DNA from 3 places in the Sphingobium wenxiniae genome. Region 2 is predicted to be linked to each of the others. Evidence: riboswitches for the same ligand, from Rfam matches in the RefSeq annotation. Region 2 holds a riboswitch; each other region holds the start of a gene.
What was found. A riboswitch is a leader RNA that binds a small molecule or an ion and turns the genes downstream of it on or off. The one in region 2 is predicted to bind cobalamin.

Region 1 (5,881 bases), 1.1 Mb from region 2:
CCATGGACACGGTAACGGAAGCGGACATGGCGATCGTCATGGCGCAGCTTGGCGGGATCGGCGTGCTGCACCGCAACCTCTCGATCGAGGAACAGGCGGCGGCGGTCCGTGCGGTCAAGCGGTTTGAAAGCGGCATGGTGGTGAACCCCATCACCATCACCCCCAATGCCACGCTGGCCGACGCGCAGATGCTGATGGAACACCACAGGATCAGTGGCATCCCCGTGGTCGAGGCATCGGGCAAGCTGGTCGGTATCCTGACCCATCGCGACACCCGTTTCGCGGAAAACCCGTCCCAGCCGGTCAGTGAGCTGATGACGAGAGACAATCTCGCCACGGTGAAGCTGGGCGTTGGCCAGGATGAGGCGATGCGCCTGCTCCATCAGCGCCGCATCGAAAAGCTGCTGGTGGTGGACGACGCCTATCATTGCGTGGGCCTCATCACCGTCAAGGATATCGAGAAGGCCGTCACCTATCCGCAGGCGACCAAGGACGCATCGGGCCGCCTGCGCGTCGCCGCGGCGACTACGGTGGGTGATAAAGGCCTCGAACGCACCGAAGCCTTGATCGACGCCGAATGCGACCTGATCGTCATCGATACCGCGCACGGCCACAGCAAGCAGGTCGCGGTCGCGGTCGAGGCGGTCAAAAAAATGTCCAACCATGTTCAGGTCGTTGCGGGCAATGTCGCCACCGCCGAAGCGACCCGCGCACTGATCGGCGCGGGCGCGGACTGCGTGAAGGTCGGCATCGGTCCCGGTTCCATCTGCACCACCCGCGTCGTCGCGGGCGTCGGCGTGCCGCAGCTCACCGCCATCATGGACTCCGCCGAAGCCGCCGCCAAGCACGGCGTGCCGGTGATCGCCGACGGCGGCCTTCGCACGTCGGGCGACGTGGCGAAGGCGCTGGCGGCGGGCGCGGGCTGCGTCATGGTGGGATCGCTGCTGGCCGGAACGGCCGAAGCGCCAGGCGAAACCTTCCTCTATCAGGGCCGCGCCTATAAGAGTTACCGCGGCATGGGCAGCGTCGGCGCGATGGCGCGGGGTAGCGCGGACCGTTATTTCCAGGCGGACATCAAGGACCAGATGAAGCTGGTGCCTGAAGGCATTGAAGGCCAGGTGCCTTTCAAAGGCCCGGCCAAGGACGTGATCCACCAGCTTGTCGGCGGTGTGAAAGCGGCGATGGGCTATACCGGCAGCCGCACGATCAAGGATTTGCAGGAGCGCGCCCGCTTCGTGCAGATCACCAATGCAGGCCTGTCGGAAAGCCACGTCCATGATGTGACGATCACGCGGGAAGCGCCCAATTATCCGACGCGCTGAGGACGGCGCGGCATGACGCCTTCCGCCCGCGTTCAGGCCGCCATCGAACTGCTCGACGCCATCATCGCCTCCGCGCGCGATGGCGGGCCCGCAGCGGACACGCTGATCGCCCGCTATTTCAAGGAGCGGCGCTATGCCGGATCGCGTGACCGCCGGGCGGTGCGCGATCATGTCTATGACGCGATCCGTCGTGTCGCCGAACGCCCGGAAAGCGGCCGCGCCGCTATGATCGGCATCGCCCATGAGTGCCCGGAGATCGCCGCCCTGTTCGACGGATCGGTCCATGCTCCCGCGCCAATCGAGCCAGGTGAAACAGGCGCCGAGCCGGGCATCATCCCCGCTTGGATCGCCCCCTTGCTAGCCGCGCCTGTCGAGCAGGACGCGTTGCTGGGCCGCGCGCCGGTCGATTTGCGCGTCAACCGGCTGAGAGGCGCGTTGGAGGATGCCCTGCCGCTCCTGCCCGACGCGATGCCAGTTCCCGGCGTGTCCGATGCGCTGCGCCTGCCCGAAGGCGCGCCAGTCGAAAAGAGCGAGCCGTGGCAGCGTGGTCTCGTCGAAGTGCAGGATGCGGGCAGCCAACTTATCGCCATTGCTTGCGAGGCGCGGCCCGGCCAGACGGTCATCGACCTGTGCGCCGGTGCGGGCGGAAAGACGCTGGCGCTGGCCGTCGCCATGGAGGGCAAGGGCACGCTGATCGCCGCCGACACCATCCGCTCCCGCCTTGCCCGCCTGTCTCCCCGCGCCGAGCGCGCAGGCGCGACATTCATCCAGACGCTCCTGCTCGATCAGGGACATGAAGCGCGCGCGCTGGAAAGCCTGCATGGCCGGGCCGATGCCGTGTTGGTCGATGCGCCCTGTTCCGGCACGGGCACATGGCGGCGCAACCCGGAGGCGCGCTGGCGACTGACTCCCGCCCGGCTCGACAGGCTGGTGCAGGAACAGGCCCGCATCCTCGATTTCGCCGCGCCGCTGCTGGCGCCGGGCGGCGCGCTGGTCTATGCCACCTGTGCGCTGACGGACAGGGAGGGGCGGGGTCAGGTGGAGACATTCCTGCAACGGCATGATGGCTGGATCGCGGACGCCATCGACTTGCCATTGGGGCGGGCGCACGGTCCGGGCTGGCTGCTGACGCCGGGGCATGACGGGACGGACGGTTTCTACTTCGCCCGGCTGCGCCGCGGGCCATGAAAGAGACAATGGACAAGCGCCCGCAAAATGGCGACACTTGGCCGAAAGCAACGCCTGAAACATGGCTGGAGACATTGATGCGTTTTACCCCTGCCTCGATTGCCCTTGCCGTCGTGCTGACGACCGTATCCAGCGCGGGCATGACCCAGCGGCCCGACGCGCAGATCGATCCGCGCTCGATTGAATGGCAGCGTGCGGGCGAAACCGCGCGCAAGGCGGGCAATCTGGAAGGCGCGAACGATGCGCTGGAAAGCGCGCTGGCCGTCGATCCGCGCAATCGCGCCGCTTATATCGAACTGGCGCAGGTGGCGCGGGCGCAGGGGCTGCAGGGCAAGGCCATCCGCCTGTACAATGAAGCGTTGCTGCTGGACCCGGCGGATGTCGGTGCGCTGGTGGGTCAGGGCGAAGCCATGGTGGAAAAGGGCGCCATCGCCAAGGCGAAGGAAAATCTGGCGCAGGCGCAAAAGCTGTGCCGCGCCGATTGCGCGGGCGTGGGGCCGCTTGTTGCCGCGATTGAAAAGGGACCGCCCGCCGCGGTGCTGAGCGCCAAGGAAGACGTGCCCGCACCCAAAGTCGTGCCGACCGAAACGCCCTGACCGGGTTCTGGCGGCCGCATATTGGGGCGGCAGGTTGCGGCCATTTGCGGACCTTCCCCCTTCGCTCAGGGCGAACGGAGATGGGAATAGCGGACAGTCCGCAATCCACCCAAATCCGCCATTTCCTTTGGCCTCTCACTTGATTCGCTTGGCATAAGGGACGGCTTGCCCTATGGGCGGCGGCGTCCGGGGCGCTTCAAGCGCGGCGGACATGATCGCGCTGGTGCCCCACGGGGCTGAAAAGGGAATGCGGTGCGGAGGGTTCGCCCTCTTATTCCGCGGCTGTCCCTGCAACTGTAAGCGGTGAGCGCGATGCGTATTGGTCCCACATTCCTGCAAAGGGGCGGGAAGGGGACCGGCCACTGGACGCATGTCCGGGAAGGCTGGCGCATCGCTGCTATGACCCGCGAGCCAGGAGACCTGCCAGCGCCCGGTCGCTCTTGCCCTGGTCCAGGGATAGGCCATGGCACGGTTTTCCGTCTGAGCGACGCTGCCAAGCGGCCGGGGCCGCATCGGTGCGCGTGGCGGGAACCGGCGTCGGCCTGTCGCGCGTGTCGACCGCGCGCGCGGAGTCCCCGGCCCTGAAAGTCGCAAGGACGCTCAGGGAAGAGACGAAAAAATGTTGAAATCGGGATTGCCGCTCATGGCATTGCTGGCGGCCACGCCTGCGTTGGCGCAGGATGACGATATTGTCGTCACCGCATCGGGCATTGAACAGCCGCGGGACGAGGTGGGGCAGGCGATCAGCGTGATCGACGCCGACACCATCCGCACGCGGCAGGCGGTCGATGTGACGGATTTGCTGATGACGACGCCGGGTGTGCGTTTCAATCGTTCGGGCACGACCGGCGCGGCGACGGGCGTGTCGCTGCGCGGCGCGGAAACAACGCAGACGCTGGTGCTGATCGACGGCGTGAAGGTCAATGATCCCAGCGGAATTGGCGACGGCTATGATTTCGGCCATCTGCTGGTCGGTAATATCCGCCGGATCGAAGTGCTGCGCGGTTCCAACTCTGTCGTCTATGGCAGTCAGGCGATTGGCGGCGTGGTCAATGTGATGACGGGCACGCCCGCTGAAGGCTATGCCGCCAATGCCTCGGTCGATTATGGTTATAGCGATACGCTGAACGCCAAGGCCGATGTGTCTGGCACCAGCGGCATCGCTTCGGGCGGCGTGGGCATGGCCTATTTCCGTACCGATGGCATTTCCTCGGCAGCGCGCTCCTTTGGCGCCACGGAAAAGGACGGCTACAAGAACATTGCCGCCAATGCGAAGCTCAAGCTCAGCTTCACCGATACGCTCAGCCTCGACCTGCGCGGCTATTATATTCATGCCGATCTCGATTATGACAGCTTCTTCGGCGCACCCGCCGACAGCGCTGACATCAGCAAATCGGACCAATATGTCGGCTATGCCGGCATCAATCTCGCTCTGCTCGACGGCAAGCTGACCAATCGGACGGCGGTCACCTGGTTCCGCAACGACCGCGACTATTATTTCGTGCGCGGCACGGACCCCGACTATGGCTATAGCGGCACCAACCTGCGCTTCGAATATGAAGGCGTCTATGCGCCGGTCGATCAGGCGAAGCTGGTCTTCGGCTATGAGCATGAGCGGCCCGATTATGATTTCTTCGGCTTCGGCGACACATCCAGTGCGAAGGCGAATATCGACAGCGTCTATGCCCTGGCCATCGTGAAGCCGGTCGCGGGGCTGTCTGTCACCGGCGGCGTGCGTCATGACGATCACAGCCAGTTCGGCGGCGCGACAACCTTTGGCGCGAACGCCAATTATACGCCCAACCATGGCGCGACCAATTTCCGCCTGAGCTATGGCGAAGGGTTCAAGGCGCCTTCCCTCTATCAGCTTTACGATATGTTCAGCGGCAACGCGGACCTGAAGCCGGAAAGGTCCAAAAGCTACGATATCGGCTTTGACCAGAGCCTGGACGATGGGCGGGCGATGCTGTCGGTCACCGCTTTCCGCCGCGATACGCGCAACCAGATCAACTATGACAATAACAGCTTCCTCTATGGCAATCTCGACCGCACCCGCGCCAAGGGTGTGGAGGCGACGCTGACATTGAAGCCGGTCGATGCGCTCATTCTCACCGGTTCATATAGCTATATCGACGCGCGAGACCGGTCGCCTGGCAGCGTGGATGAAGGCAAGCGCCTGCTGCGCCGCGCCGCCAATGCGGTCAGCGTGTCGGCGGATTATGCGTGGCCCTTCGGCCTCAGCACCGGCGCGACGATCACTATGGTGGGCGACAGTTTCGACCTGGACGCGAGCCGGAACAGGGTGCAACTGGACGGCTATGCCATTGTCGGCCTGCGCGCATCCTTCCCGATCGGCGAGCATCTGGAGATATATGGCCGGATCGACAATCTGTCGGATCAGGAATACGCCACGGCCTATGGCTATGGGGTCTACGGCCGGTCGGCCTATGGCGGCGTGCGTGTCCGCTTCTGATCGCGCGGAAAAGGGGCGGGCGTGAGCGTCCGTCCCCTACCGGCGGCGGGGCGCGGCGTTGATCTGCGCCACGATGCTGCGCGCGGCCAGCACATAGGCGGGGCCGCCGCAGACCGTCCACGCCTGCGGCACGCGGATGCGGGGGATGTCTTTCAGGATCGGATGGTGCAGCATCTCCGTCCCCTGATCGACCACCTGTTCGCTGCCGCTTTCGACGATCAGCCAGTCGGGGCGTGCGGCGATCATCTGCTCAAGGGGAATCTGCGCCAAAGCAGGCTTTCCCAGCTTGCTGGCAAGGTTGG
Region 2 (5,881 bases):
TTCAGCCGGAGCCACGGGGCGACACAAGGCGCCTGAACCAGAAAACCCACACGGCTAGCGTTCCCAACAATGCCAGGGACAGCCCAGACAGCGTCATCACGAGCCGGTACAGAAATCCTCCAACCTTGGCCGCATGAAGCGGATAGAGAAGATTATATCCGCGTGCCTCAGGTGGCAGATGCTTGGCATCGCGCGTGGCCACCAGCGCGCCGCTGTCCGCCGCGAACCACAATGTCGTGCGCCCGTTCGGCAGCCATTCTTCCGGGCTTCGCATGCGCAGGGTGATGAGACCGTTGCCGCTACGTGGCAGAGTGAGGCTGCGAACCTCGGCTTCCGGAAAGCGCTGTCGCCCCATTTCGATCATCGCCGACCAATTTAACCGCTCGGCGATCTTTCCCGTGCGTGGCGGTGGTTCGGCCAGCGAACGGTCGATTTGCACGGGAGCGCCAGGCCCGAAGAGCAGCGCAGCCATTGGCCGGAATACCAGTACCACTCCGGTGACGAGTGACAGAACCAGCAGCGGCGCCATCACGATGCCGAGATCGCGGTGATGCCGCATGATTGCCGGCCGGCTCATGCGCGCCGGCCACAGGCGAAATGAGAACGTCTTGCGTGTCCGCAACCATAGAAGCGCGCCAGTCACTACGAAGAACAGGCCGCAGATGGCGGCGACGCCGATGATGACTTCCCCCCAATCACCGGCGAAGAGATGGTGATGGAAGTCGAACAACCAGATCTCCGGCCGTTCCCACTGGCTGGTCCATCGCGTCACGAGTCCGCCGTTCTGATCGAGATAGGCGCCCGCGCCGCCCTTGTAGGTCAGCCGATCCAGCCCGAAACCCCTGGTTGCGAAGAGGATGGATTCGGGCCGGGTTGTGGGATCATCCATGATCCGCTGCGTGAATTCAGCCAGATGCGCAGTGCCTTGCATTTGCGCGTCGGTTGCATGGGGAAGCACTACCCACGCATCCTTGTGAACGAGAATTGCGCCGGACAGGCCAAGCATCGCCAGCAGCAGGCCAACGAGACCTCCAGTCCAGCGATGCAATGTATCGATAAGCGTCATCATGAAGTGAATGCGATCTGCGGGTGAAGTGGCTTTGCGGGCCTTCGCCGCTTAGCGCCCGAGTAAAGTACTGAAACTATCTTGCTTGTGCAAATCATTATCAAAATGATGCGGCGCTTGCCGTTGCACGGTCGCAAAGGCCCAGCCAGCTACATCTATCCCGCTTAAGCGAGCCGCACGGGCGTCCGGCTGGATGCGAGTGTCATCGTCATGTAGCCTCGCCGGCGGATGACGGGCGGTTCAGATAATCGAGGAGCAGCGGGGAAGGCTGTTCTTTTGGCAGGATTATGTCTCACGCGATTTCTGGATCGAGCGCGATGAAGCATCTTGTGCTGGGCGGAGGCGGTGACCGCCGATTCGGCTCATCCCCGTTCGGGCAGCACAAGATGCTCCGAGGCAAGTTCCAGCGCGACTATCATCACTTGCCCCATGTGAAGGGCCAGCCCTTCGCCAAACACGCGGCATGGGTTGTTGGCTTTTCCGTTCACTTCGACTAGGCGCTGCGGCGAGAGTTGGACTATTCCGGCTTTCATTGATCGCGCCGGTGCCCCCCGAAAGGGGCTTAATCGGGAATGCGGTGCGGAGGGGTTTCCTCCAAATCCGCGGCTGTCCCTGCAACTGTAAGCGGATAGCGCGATGCACATCGCTCCTCCTTGAAGGGGCAGCCACTGGGCCGGACGCTAAATCATGCGAGGCCTGGGAAGGCGTGCATCAAGCTGTGACCCGCGAGCCAGGAGACCTGCCGGCGTCTGGTCGCTCTTGCCTTGGTCCAGGGGATGGCCGCGGCACGGTGAACTCCGTCTGAGCGACGAACAAGCGGCTGGGGCCGCATCGGAGACGTGCGTCGGCCGCCCATGGCGTCCGGCCGCCGCGCGTGCCGCCCGTTCACGCGGGTTTGCCCCGGCCATGTCGCAAGACGCCGGAGGACTATTTCGTGATCAAGACCATCCTTTCCAGCACCGCGCTCGCCGCGCTCCTTTTGCCTGCCTTTGCTCATGCCGAAGATGCATCGGAGGCAGCCGACAAGTCCGATATCCTCGTGCTGGGCACTCGCACCGGCGATGCCAACGCTCCTACGCAGACGGGCAGCCGTCTGGGCCTGACCATCCTTGAGACGCCGGCCAGCGTCGAGACGCTGTCGGGCGATGTTATCCGCGCACGCGGTGACCTGTCGATCGTCGATGCCGTCACGCGCGCGACGGGCATCAGCTCGGTGGCCAATCCGGGCAACGGGGGCACCGGTCTTGCCGCGCGGGGCTTTAGCGGACCCGGCTCCGTCATGCAGCTCTATGACGGTGTTCGCCTCTATCCCGGCGCGGGCACCGTGACGTTTCCGACCGACCCCTGGACTGTCGACCGGATCGAAGTGCTGCGCGGGCCTGCTTCGGTCCTCTATGGGCAAGGCGCGATCGGTGGCGCCGTCAACGTCATCTCCAAAAAGCCGAACACTACCCGCACCGAGTTCGAAGCAGAAGCCGGTTTCGGTTCCCAGAATAGCTGGCGCATCGCCGCCGGTGTCGGTGGGCCGGTCAACGAGCTGACCGCCTATCGTTTCGACATCAGCCGCACACAGTCGGACGGCTGGGTCGATCGCGGGAATTCGAAGGGGTTGGCCATATCCGGCTCGGTACAGCTGCGCCCCAGCGATAGGCTGACCATCACCCTGTCCGACGATTACAGCGACCAGGAGCCGATGCTCTATTTCGGCACACCGCTGATCAATGGCAGGATCGATGATCGCAACAAGCGCCGGAACTACAACGTCACCGACGCGCTGATGCGCTTCAAGGACAACCGGACGACGATCCGGGTGGAATGGACGCCGAGCGATTCCATCAGCGTCCGCAATACCGCCTACCGTCTGACCACGCATCGCAAGTGGCGCAATCTCGAAAGCTATTTCTGGAACGGCGCCACGGGGAAGATCGACCGGTTCGACTTCTTCGGCATCGATCACGATCAGACGCAGATCGGCAATCAGGCCGACGTCACGATCCGCAGCGAATGGGGTGGCCTGAAGAACGAGGTGCTGGTTGGCTTCGACGTCAACGCAATCAGTTTCAGGCACGCGAACGATTTCGATTCTGATCCGGCGCCGGCCGGCTTCGCCGATCCGGTCGATCCATTCGTGTTTGACCCGGGTCTCTATTACAACACGTTCGGTGTGCGGCCCCAGCATCGCAGCCGGACGCGGCAATATTCCTTCTTCGCGGAAGACCGCCTGACGCTCAGCGACCAATTGTCGGTGTCGGTCGGGATCAACTACGACCACGCCAACGTCAAACGCTACGTCAACAGCTACGATACCGCCGGCGTGGCGACCGAGACGTTGCGACTCGACAAGACGCTGCACAACGTCACCTGGCGGGTGGGAGCGGTTTACCAACCGAGCCCTGCACTATCGCTCTACGGTCAGTATGCGACGGCGGTCGATCCGCTCGGTTCGCTGATCACCTTCTCCATCGGGCAGGCCGCGTTCAAGAACACCACGGGCGACCAGATTGAGGCGGGCATCAAGGCCAGCTTCCTCGGCGGCCGCGGCTTGGCGACCTTCGCGGCCTACCGGATCGTGAAGAAGAACCTGCTCGCCACGGTTCCGGGCAGCCTTCCACCAAGGCAGGATCAGGTTGGACAGCGTTCGGCGAAAGGACTGGAGGCTTCGCTGACGCTGGACCTTCCGGGGGGCTTCGGGATCGATGCCAACGGCACGATCCTCGACGCGCGTTTCGACGAGTTCCTGAGTGGCGGCACGTCATACAATGGCAAGACCCCGCCGGGTGTGCCCGAGACGACCGCCAATCTCTGGTTGCGTTACGACGTCACCCCGCGGTTCCAGACCCGCCTTGGCCTGCGCTACGTCGGGAAAACCTATTCCGACAACGCCAACCAGTTCCGCGTGCCCGGCTACGCCGTAGTGGATGGCGGCGTTTCGTTCGCCGTGACGAAGAATGTCGCGGCCAACCTGCGGGTCTACAACCTGTTCGACAAGGATTACGCGACCACCACCTACAATGACGAGCAATGGCTGCTCGGCCGGCCACGCTCGATCGATTTTTCGATCAGCGCCCGGTACTGACGATGCACGGCGTCACGAAACCCGTGGCGGCGCCACGCCCACGCAGCCGAGGCAGGCTGCTCTGGGCGCTGCTCGTCCTGCACCGCTGGACGGGCGTCATCGTCGGTACGCTGATGACGCTGTGGTGCCTCACCGGGTTCGTGATGCTCTATGTCGACTACCCCCGGCTGCTGCCGGCCGAGCAGGTGCGGGGCTTGTCTCCCCTGCACTTGCCGGCCGGCGGCAGCCTGGCACGGATCGCCCTGCCACCTGACACCGGTCTGGCCTCCGCCCGCCTCGAGATGGCCGCAGGCAAGCCCGTGCTGCGAGTCGTGCCTGAAAAGAATGATGGACGCGCGATCTGGCAGATGCGCGCCACACCGCAGAGCTATGATCTGGGGTCCGGCGCGCTGCTGGCGCCGCTGTCCCGCGAAGACCTCGGCAAGGTCGGGGCGCAATTCGGGCGCAATGTCGGGATCGACGGACCCGTGGCAGCGATCACGCCGATTTCCGTCGATCAATGGACCGTCCAGGCCTTTGCCGCCAACCGCCCGCTCTATCGTATCGACTATGCCGACGCCGCGGGCTCGGCGGCCTATATCGCCGGCCAGACCGGAGAAGTCGTCCAGCGAACGACCCGATTTGAGCGGTTCTGGGGCTGGCTGGGCGCCGTGCCGCACTGGCTTTACCCGACGGTGCTTCGCCAGAACCCCGCCGCATGGAGCCAGGTGGTCATCTGGACGTCGCTGATCGGTTGCTTCCTCACCCTCACCGGCATCTGGGTCGGCATCAGCCGGCTAAGGCGGGGCAAGGATGGAACCATCGGCTCGCCCTATCGAGGCCTGTGGTGGTGGCATCATATGGCGGGGCTGGTCTTTGGGGTGTTCGCCCTCACCTGGGTCGGCAGCGGCCTGTTCTCGATGAGCCCCTGGGGCCTGTTCGACAGCGACGCCGGACCTGTCGAGCGTCAGCGCCTTGCGGGACCGATGTGCTGGACCGACATGCGGGCCGCGCTGGCCAATATGAACCAGTTCCCCATCGATACAGTCCGTGTGGAAAGCGCGCCGCTCGGCGGGAAAATGGCGCTTGTCGCCATTGCGGCCGACGGCCGCATGGTGCGGCTGAACAGTTCGGGCAGACCCGCGGTCCTGACGCGGGCCGATGTCGCGGCAGCCTTGCGCAGCGGCCCCCGCGTCGTGTCGCTTGACCTGCTGTCCGAGGGTGACAGCTATTATTACGCCCACAAGGAGCCGGTGCGCTTGCCAGTGTGGCGCGCCGTGCTGGCCGATCCGCAAGCCACACGCCTCTATATCGACGCGGCGTCCGGCGCCTTGCTGCGTGCGGTCGACGGCACGGGCCGTGCCGAACGCTGGCTGTGGAACGCGCCGCACAGCTTCGATCTGCCCGGCCTGCGCCAGAGCCGCTTGCGGTACATCATCATCCTGCCCTTGCTCGCAGCCGTCACACTGGTCTGCGGGACCGGAGCCTGGATGGGCATGCGCAAGCTGGCCCGCGACCTGTGGCGTATTCGGCGCCGTATCCGGCGGCTGTCCCGCCGCTCGTTCTTCCTTCGATCACGGAGCCCGTCATGATCTCATCCGCCGCATCGCTATCCTTGCGCCGACGGATCGGCGCCCTGTTCACGGGATTGATCGCCGCGAACATTGCGGTCTGGGTCTGGGCCTATAGTCTTTTTCACGCGCAGCCCCTGATGTTGGGCACCGCCTTGCTGGCCTGGGGGCTGGGTCTGCGTCACGCGG
Region 3 (5,881 bases), 460 kb from region 2:
GGATGCTGGATATGGCCTTCGGGATCAAAGGCGGAAGAATGGGCCTCGATGGCCGCCGCGGGTCATTGTTCTTTCCGCAGCACAGATTCCGCCATCATGCCAAAGCCCACCCCGATGATCGACCAAAGAACCCCTTGCATGGCTATGGAGGCGACCCGGAAGTCCCATAGCACGGTCGCCGGGAAATCATTGGGCACCTCGTTGATCTCCGGCAAAACGGCCTGGGCTATGAAAACCGTCACGATATAAATGACGACGGCGCCGATGCTGCCGTTGAAGCCTCCGAATTTTTCGGCAAGGCCACGCCCAAGGCTGAAGGCGATGGCGAGAGCTGCCAACGACAGTCCGATTGCTGCAAAAAAAGCTGCGGTACGAAAGCCGACCGTTTCATGCAGGCCCACCGCTGGCGGCGTCGGTGGATATTTGAGCGCGGGCACCAGGGCGACGGCAAAAAATGCCGCGATGGCGAGCAACAGGGACAGGGTGCGTGGCCCGATCATGCCGATACGGCCGTAGGCGGCAGCGAAGACGAGTGAGAAAATACCCCCTACTGCCGCGCCGTAAAGCGTTATCGCCGTCAGGAGGCCCAGGCCTTTCTGTGTCGCGCGGCTGACCAGCTCAGCTTCTTCCGGCACGCTCATGCTCGCCATGTCCGCATGCGCCATATGTTCGTGGGCAGTTTCGAACCCTATGGCCAGATCGATCGATGGCTCAGCGAAGGCGCGGGCGAACAGGGCGACAAGCACGGCTGCGATGATTCCCGCGATCATGCCGCGGATGAGAAGGCTTCTGCTCATGACGAATTCCGCCTCAAAGCGATGCCCAGGCGATCGGAATCGATCGCTGGTCAGGAAATCGCGGTAAAATAGGGAATAGATGCGGCCGATCTGATGCAGTCGGATCGCAAACCGCTCTAGTGGCAGGGAAAGCCCAAAAGATGCCGACCGTCATGCACGAATTCGTGCACATACATGCCCTTGAACAACGAAAAGGCGCCTTGTTCGGTGCTGACGAAATAGAGGAAGATCAGCGCCAGCAGCGTACCGAATATCGCCCAGGGCAGGATTTCGCGCAGTGGTATGGTGCTGCCGCCCTGCAGGGGGATGAAGATGTCTTCGGCAAATAGCGTCGTGGTGGCCATGATGATGCTCCTTTCGGGATTTTCGCGTCCCGCCGGTGTCCGTTCGCCCGAGGAAGGTCTGACTTTCACCCGCCCCCTCTCGACAGAGATGGGCAACGGACGATAACAGTGGCGCGACCGTGCCGGAATCTCACCGGCTTCTTCCTCGACCTTGCCCGCACGACATAGGATGGAACCGGGCGCAGCGTCAACGTCCCCCGGGAGGATCGACTGATCAAGCGCCTGAACCTGCTCTGCCACGCGGCGACGCCATCTATGCGCGAAGGCGGTTTTCCGGCGCCCGGCGAAGCCGTCGATGAAGGAGGATCGCGTGCGACCGCTGGATTGCGCCTGCCCCGCCCAACCCCCAGAACTATCGTCACGAGTCCGATGGCTGCGGCGCAACAGACGGCCGATCTTTTGGGAGTGGCCGCGCAGGTCGAGCCGGCACTGCGGGACATCGATCATGGCGACTGGGCAGGACGCAGCTTCGCGGACATTCACGCGCGTGATCCAGGCGCCTTCGCTCGCTGGCTTGCCGATCCGGCACCGGGCGTGCCGGGCGGCGAAACGATGGCAGTGCTTTTGTCGAGGGTCGGGGTATGGATGGATGGCATCGACGGAGATGTGCTCGCGATCACCCATCCCATGGTCATCAGGGTCGCGATCGGCGTTGCGCTCGACCTGCCGCAGCAGGCATTATTGCGAATAGATATCGCGCCGCTTTCCAGTGTCACCCTGTCGTTCAACCGTGGCTGGCGGCTTCAGGCGCTCCGTCCCCTTTGACTGTCCGTATCCGTGGCGCTTGCGATCCGCCTGCATCTGGCATATTGGCTGCGCGTCCTTGCGGAAGGCTCCGGCTGGAATCGGGGACAATGATCGCGCTGGTGGCCTTGTGAGAGGCCTTAAAAGGGAATGCGGTGCGGATGGATACATCCATCCAATGCCGCGGCTGTCCCTGCAACTGTAAGTGGCGAGTGCGATGTACATGTGCGGACGGGCTAACGACTCGAACCGCCAGCCACTGGGCCGGACGCTAAGTCATGCGAGGCCTGGGAAGGCCGTGCATCAAGCGATGACCCATGAGCCAGGAGACCTGCCGGCGTCTGGTCGCTCTTGCCCTGGCCCAGGGGATGGCCGTGGCACGGTGAACTCCGTCTGAGCGACGAACGCGCGGCAGGGGCCGCATCGGAGACGTGCGTCGGCCGCCCATTGGCGTCCGGTCGCCGCGCGTGCCGACCGTTCGTGAACGGCACGCCCCTGTCCAACGTCGATTGGACGCCGACGGGGGACTGTCTTGAATGATATCATCCTATCGCGGCTGGCTTTTGCCGCGGTTCTTTCTTTCACCGCGACACTGGCGCAGGCCGAAACCAGCGACGATGCGGGCGGCATCGTCGTTATTGGCAAGAGCCTGGAAGAGCTGCTGCCCCAGCAACTGTCCCGCTATGGCAGCGATATCGAGACTGTTACGGACAAGCAGGTGCGCGACGGCGGATATGTCGATGTTGCGCGCGCGCTGCAGACGGTGCCGGGTCTCTATATCATGCCGGGTTCCGGGCCGTTCAGCTATGTCGATATCTCACTCCAGGGGTCGCGCACGCAGGACGTGCTGTGGACGGCCGACGGCATCCGCCTGAACAACCGGCTTTATGGCAGCACCTCGCCCAACGACACGCTGCCCGCCAGCATGATCGAGCGCATCGAGGTGCTGAAGGGTGGCGAGAGCCTCTTCTACGGCACGCAGGCGGCGGCTGGCGTCATCAATGTCGTGACGCGCGGCTTCACCGATGCCTTCAACGGACAGGTGAATGGCAGCGTCGACAGTCGCTCCGGCGTCAATCTCGACGGCTATGCGCGGGGCAGCATCGGCGATCACAAGTTCGTGGTCTATGCCTCCCGCAACCAGGCGGAAGGGTATCGCCCCTACAGCGTCATGCAGCCCAGCGCGACCGACCGGAAGCGCGGCTATCGCCTGTGGTCGGTAGGCGGCAAATATCAGTTCGATTTCACGCCAGACCTGCGTCTCAACCTGCAATATCAGCACACGGAAGCGAAACTCGACAATCTGAGCGCCTCGCGCGTCAACACAAGCCGCAACGACCGCAATGAAGAGATTGCGAGCGCTCGCCTCGATTATACCGGAAGCGACACGATCCAGTTCTTCCTCAAGGGCTATTTTCACGACTGGAAAACGGCCTATGTCCAGATACTCAATCCCATTCCAGCCGGGCCGCCGATCGTGGTTTATCCGGCTGGCACCTTCTGGGGCTATCAGGACTATGGCGGCAGCGCGGTCGTAAAACTGCATCCGCATCGCGGCCTTGAATATCTGATCGGCTATGATTTCCAGAATTTCAACGGCCGCGACGACGTGTTGCTGATCGGCAAGACCAGCGAACAGGTGCATGCCGGCATCCTTCAGGTCCGTACCACCGATGAAATCAGTGACCGAGGCCGGATCGCGGCTGGAGCGCGCTATAATGAAAGCGGCGGTGCGAAGAAGACGATCTGGAACGTCAGCGGCCGTTTCGACATCAGCGACACCCTCTATGTCGAGGGCATTGGCGGCACATCCTTCATCCTGCCTGATGCATCGTCGCTCTATGGCATCGACCCGTGCTGTGAGATCGGCAATCCGAACCTGAGGCCGGAGCAGAGCCTGAACATCAATCTGACCGTAGGTGGAGTTTTTCCGCTGGCGGGTGGTGCGCTCTACTGGAAGACGACCTATTTCCAGCGCAGGATCACGAACCTCATCGACACATATTATGGTGATCCAGCCTTTCCCAATGGCACGTTCATCAATGTCGATACCCGCGTGAAGGTGCGCGGCGCCGAGTTCCAGATCGACGCGACGCTGGCGCAGACCTGGCATATCAATGCGAGCTATACCTATACCCGGGCTCGCGACGGAGATTCGACAACCCAGCGCGACAGAACGCCCCGGCAATATGCCAAGGGCGCTATTGCCTATGCGCCGGAAGACCTGCCCTTCGGCGCCAATGTCGCGGTGAACTGGGTCGGCGACGCCTATTCCTCGCCCTTTGGCTTCCCGCGCCAGAACTATGGCAATTACGCGACCCTCGACATCGGCGCGCATCTTTATGTCGACGGCGCGGCGCGGCGGCATCGCTTCGGCGTGAATGTGGAAAACGCCACCGGCAAAGAATATGCGACGCGCGGTTTGGGATCGGCTCCCGCCGATGCGGGCGGGCGCTTTCTTTATTTCCTGCGCGGCGTGCCCCGGACGCTCCGGGTCAGTTACGGCCTGAGTTTCTAACGCTGCAATGCTCCGCTCGTTTCTCTTCCTCCATCGCTGGTCCCGCTTATTGCGGGGCAGCGGCGTCCCGCCACTTCCCGCTGCGGTAACCTTTGTCACAGGGATGGCGTTCGCAAGGCCGGGCGCAATTCCCGGGCCGAGCGCGGCAGGAGGAGACGCGAGCGGCAAATCCACCGTCACCCATGCCCCCATCCAACAAGGAGCGAATGCTTGAGCAAGATACCCACCACGGTCATCACCGGTTTTCTGGGCGCGGGCAAGACCACGCTCATCCACCATCTCCTCCAGAATGCGAAGGGCCGCAGGCTGGCGCTGATCGTCAATGAGTTTGGCGATGTCGGGGTCGATGGCGAATTGCTGCGCGGCTGCAATGAGGAAGCCTGCCCGGAGGATGACATTGTAGAGCTGGCCAATGGCTGCATCTGCTGCACCGTCGCCGACGATTTTCTTCCGACCATGCAAAAGCTGCTCGACCGGCCCAGCCCGCCCGAACATATCATCATCGAAACATCGGGTCTCGCATTGCCCAAGCCGCTGGTGAAGGCTTTCCAATGGCCCGACATCCGAACTCGCGCGACCGTGGACGGCGTGGTGGCGCTCATCGACGCCGATGCCGTCGCCGCCGGCCGGTTCGCGACCGACGAAACGGCACTGGCCCTCGCCCGCGCTGCCGATCCGTCACTCGATCATGACAGCCCGCTGGAGGAACTGTACGAGGATCAACTCGCCTGCGCCGATCTCGTCATTCTCAACAAGTCCGACCTGGTCGATGACGATACGCTGAGCCGGATCGAGAGCGATATATCGTGCGACACCCGCGACGGCGTGAAGATCGTGCGGGCCGATCATGGCGCGGTCGATGCCAGCATATTGCTCGGACTGTTCGCTGGCGCCGAGAATGATCTGGAGGCCCGTCCATCGCATCACGATGCCGAGCCGGACCACGATCATGACGATTTCGATAGCTTCGTCGTCAGGGGCGGCGAGGTCGCCAGCATCGATCCGCTTCTCGCGGCCATGACGCCCCTGATCGCAGCTCACGACATCCTGCGCGTCAAGGGCATTATCGCGATTGAAGGCCGTCCGGCACGGATGGTGATCCAGGCGGTAGGCCCGCGTATTCAGCACCATTTCGACCGCGCGTGGAAGCCGGAAGAGGCGCGCATTTCACAGTTGGTCGTGATCGGCCAGAAGGGCCTCGACCAAGCCGCCATCGAAAACGCTCTGGCGGCGGTGCTCCTCTGATGCACCTGCTGGCCGCCACGCCGGGAACCGTCTCCAATGGCGATGAGGCGATCGACCTTGGGCAATCGCCCGGCGAGATCATAGTCCTGACGGTGGCGGACAGCGAACTGGCCTGCTTCGCCAAGGCGGCGTCCATGCTCGGTGACGAGGCGCCGTCGATCCGGCTCGCCAACCTGTTGCAGCTCAAGCATCCCTATTCGGTCGATCTCTATGTCGAAAAGGTGATCGCCCAC

Region 1: it holds a riboswitch for cobalamin, as region 2 does, so the genes downstream of both, ATN00_RS19250 (TonB-dependent receptor plug domain-containing protein) here and ATN00_RS04675 (TonB-dependent receptor) in region 2, are expected to answer to the same signal.
Region 3: it holds a riboswitch for cobalamin, as region 2 does, so the genes downstream of both, ATN00_RS02400 (TonB-dependent receptor plug domain-containing protein) here and ATN00_RS04675 (TonB-dependent receptor) in region 2, are expected to answer to the same signal.

What each region holds. Positions count from the first base shown of each region.
Region 1 is NZ_CP013264.1:3,936,247-3,942,127, reverse strand. Features, by position in the region: gene guaB (IMP dehydrogenase) at 1-1,322, shown strand, start outside; gene ATN00_RS19260 (RsmB/NOP family class I SAM-dependent RNA methyltransferase) at 1,335-2,510, shown strand; gene ATN00_RS19255 (tetratricopeptide repeat protein) at 2,588-3,106, shown strand; cobalamin riboswitch at 3,316-3,548, shown strand; gene ATN00_RS19250 (TonB-dependent receptor plug domain-containing protein) at 3,726-5,579, shown strand; gene ATN00_RS19245 (ABC transporter substrate-binding protein) at 5,616-5,881, opposite strand, start outside.
Region 2 is NZ_CP013264.1:915,987-921,867, forward strand. Features, by position in the region: gene ATN00_RS04665 (PepSY-associated TM helix domain-containing protein) at 2-1,066, opposite strand; gene ATN00_RS04670 (hypothetical protein) at 1,384-1,563, shown strand; cobalamin riboswitch at 1,592-1,827, shown strand; gene ATN00_RS04675 (TonB-dependent receptor) at 2,001-4,142, shown strand; gene ATN00_RS04680 (peptidase) at 4,088-5,713, shown strand; gene ATN00_RS04685 (HoxN/HupN/NixA family nickel/cobalt transporter) at 5,710-5,881, shown strand, end outside.
Region 3 is NZ_CP013264.1:457,552-463,432, reverse strand. Features, by position in the region: gene ATN00_RS02410 (CbtA family protein) at 63-797, opposite strand; gene ATN00_RS02405 (CbtB domain-containing protein) at 914-1,141, opposite strand; gene ATN00_RS22740 (histidine phosphatase family protein) at 1,397-1,906, shown strand; cobalamin riboswitch at 1,991-2,238, shown strand; gene ATN00_RS02400 (TonB-dependent receptor plug domain-containing protein) at 2,418-4,403, shown strand; gene cobW (cobalamin biosynthesis protein CobW) at 4,614-5,648, shown strand; gene cobN (cobaltochelatase subunit CobN) at 5,648-5,881, shown strand, end outside.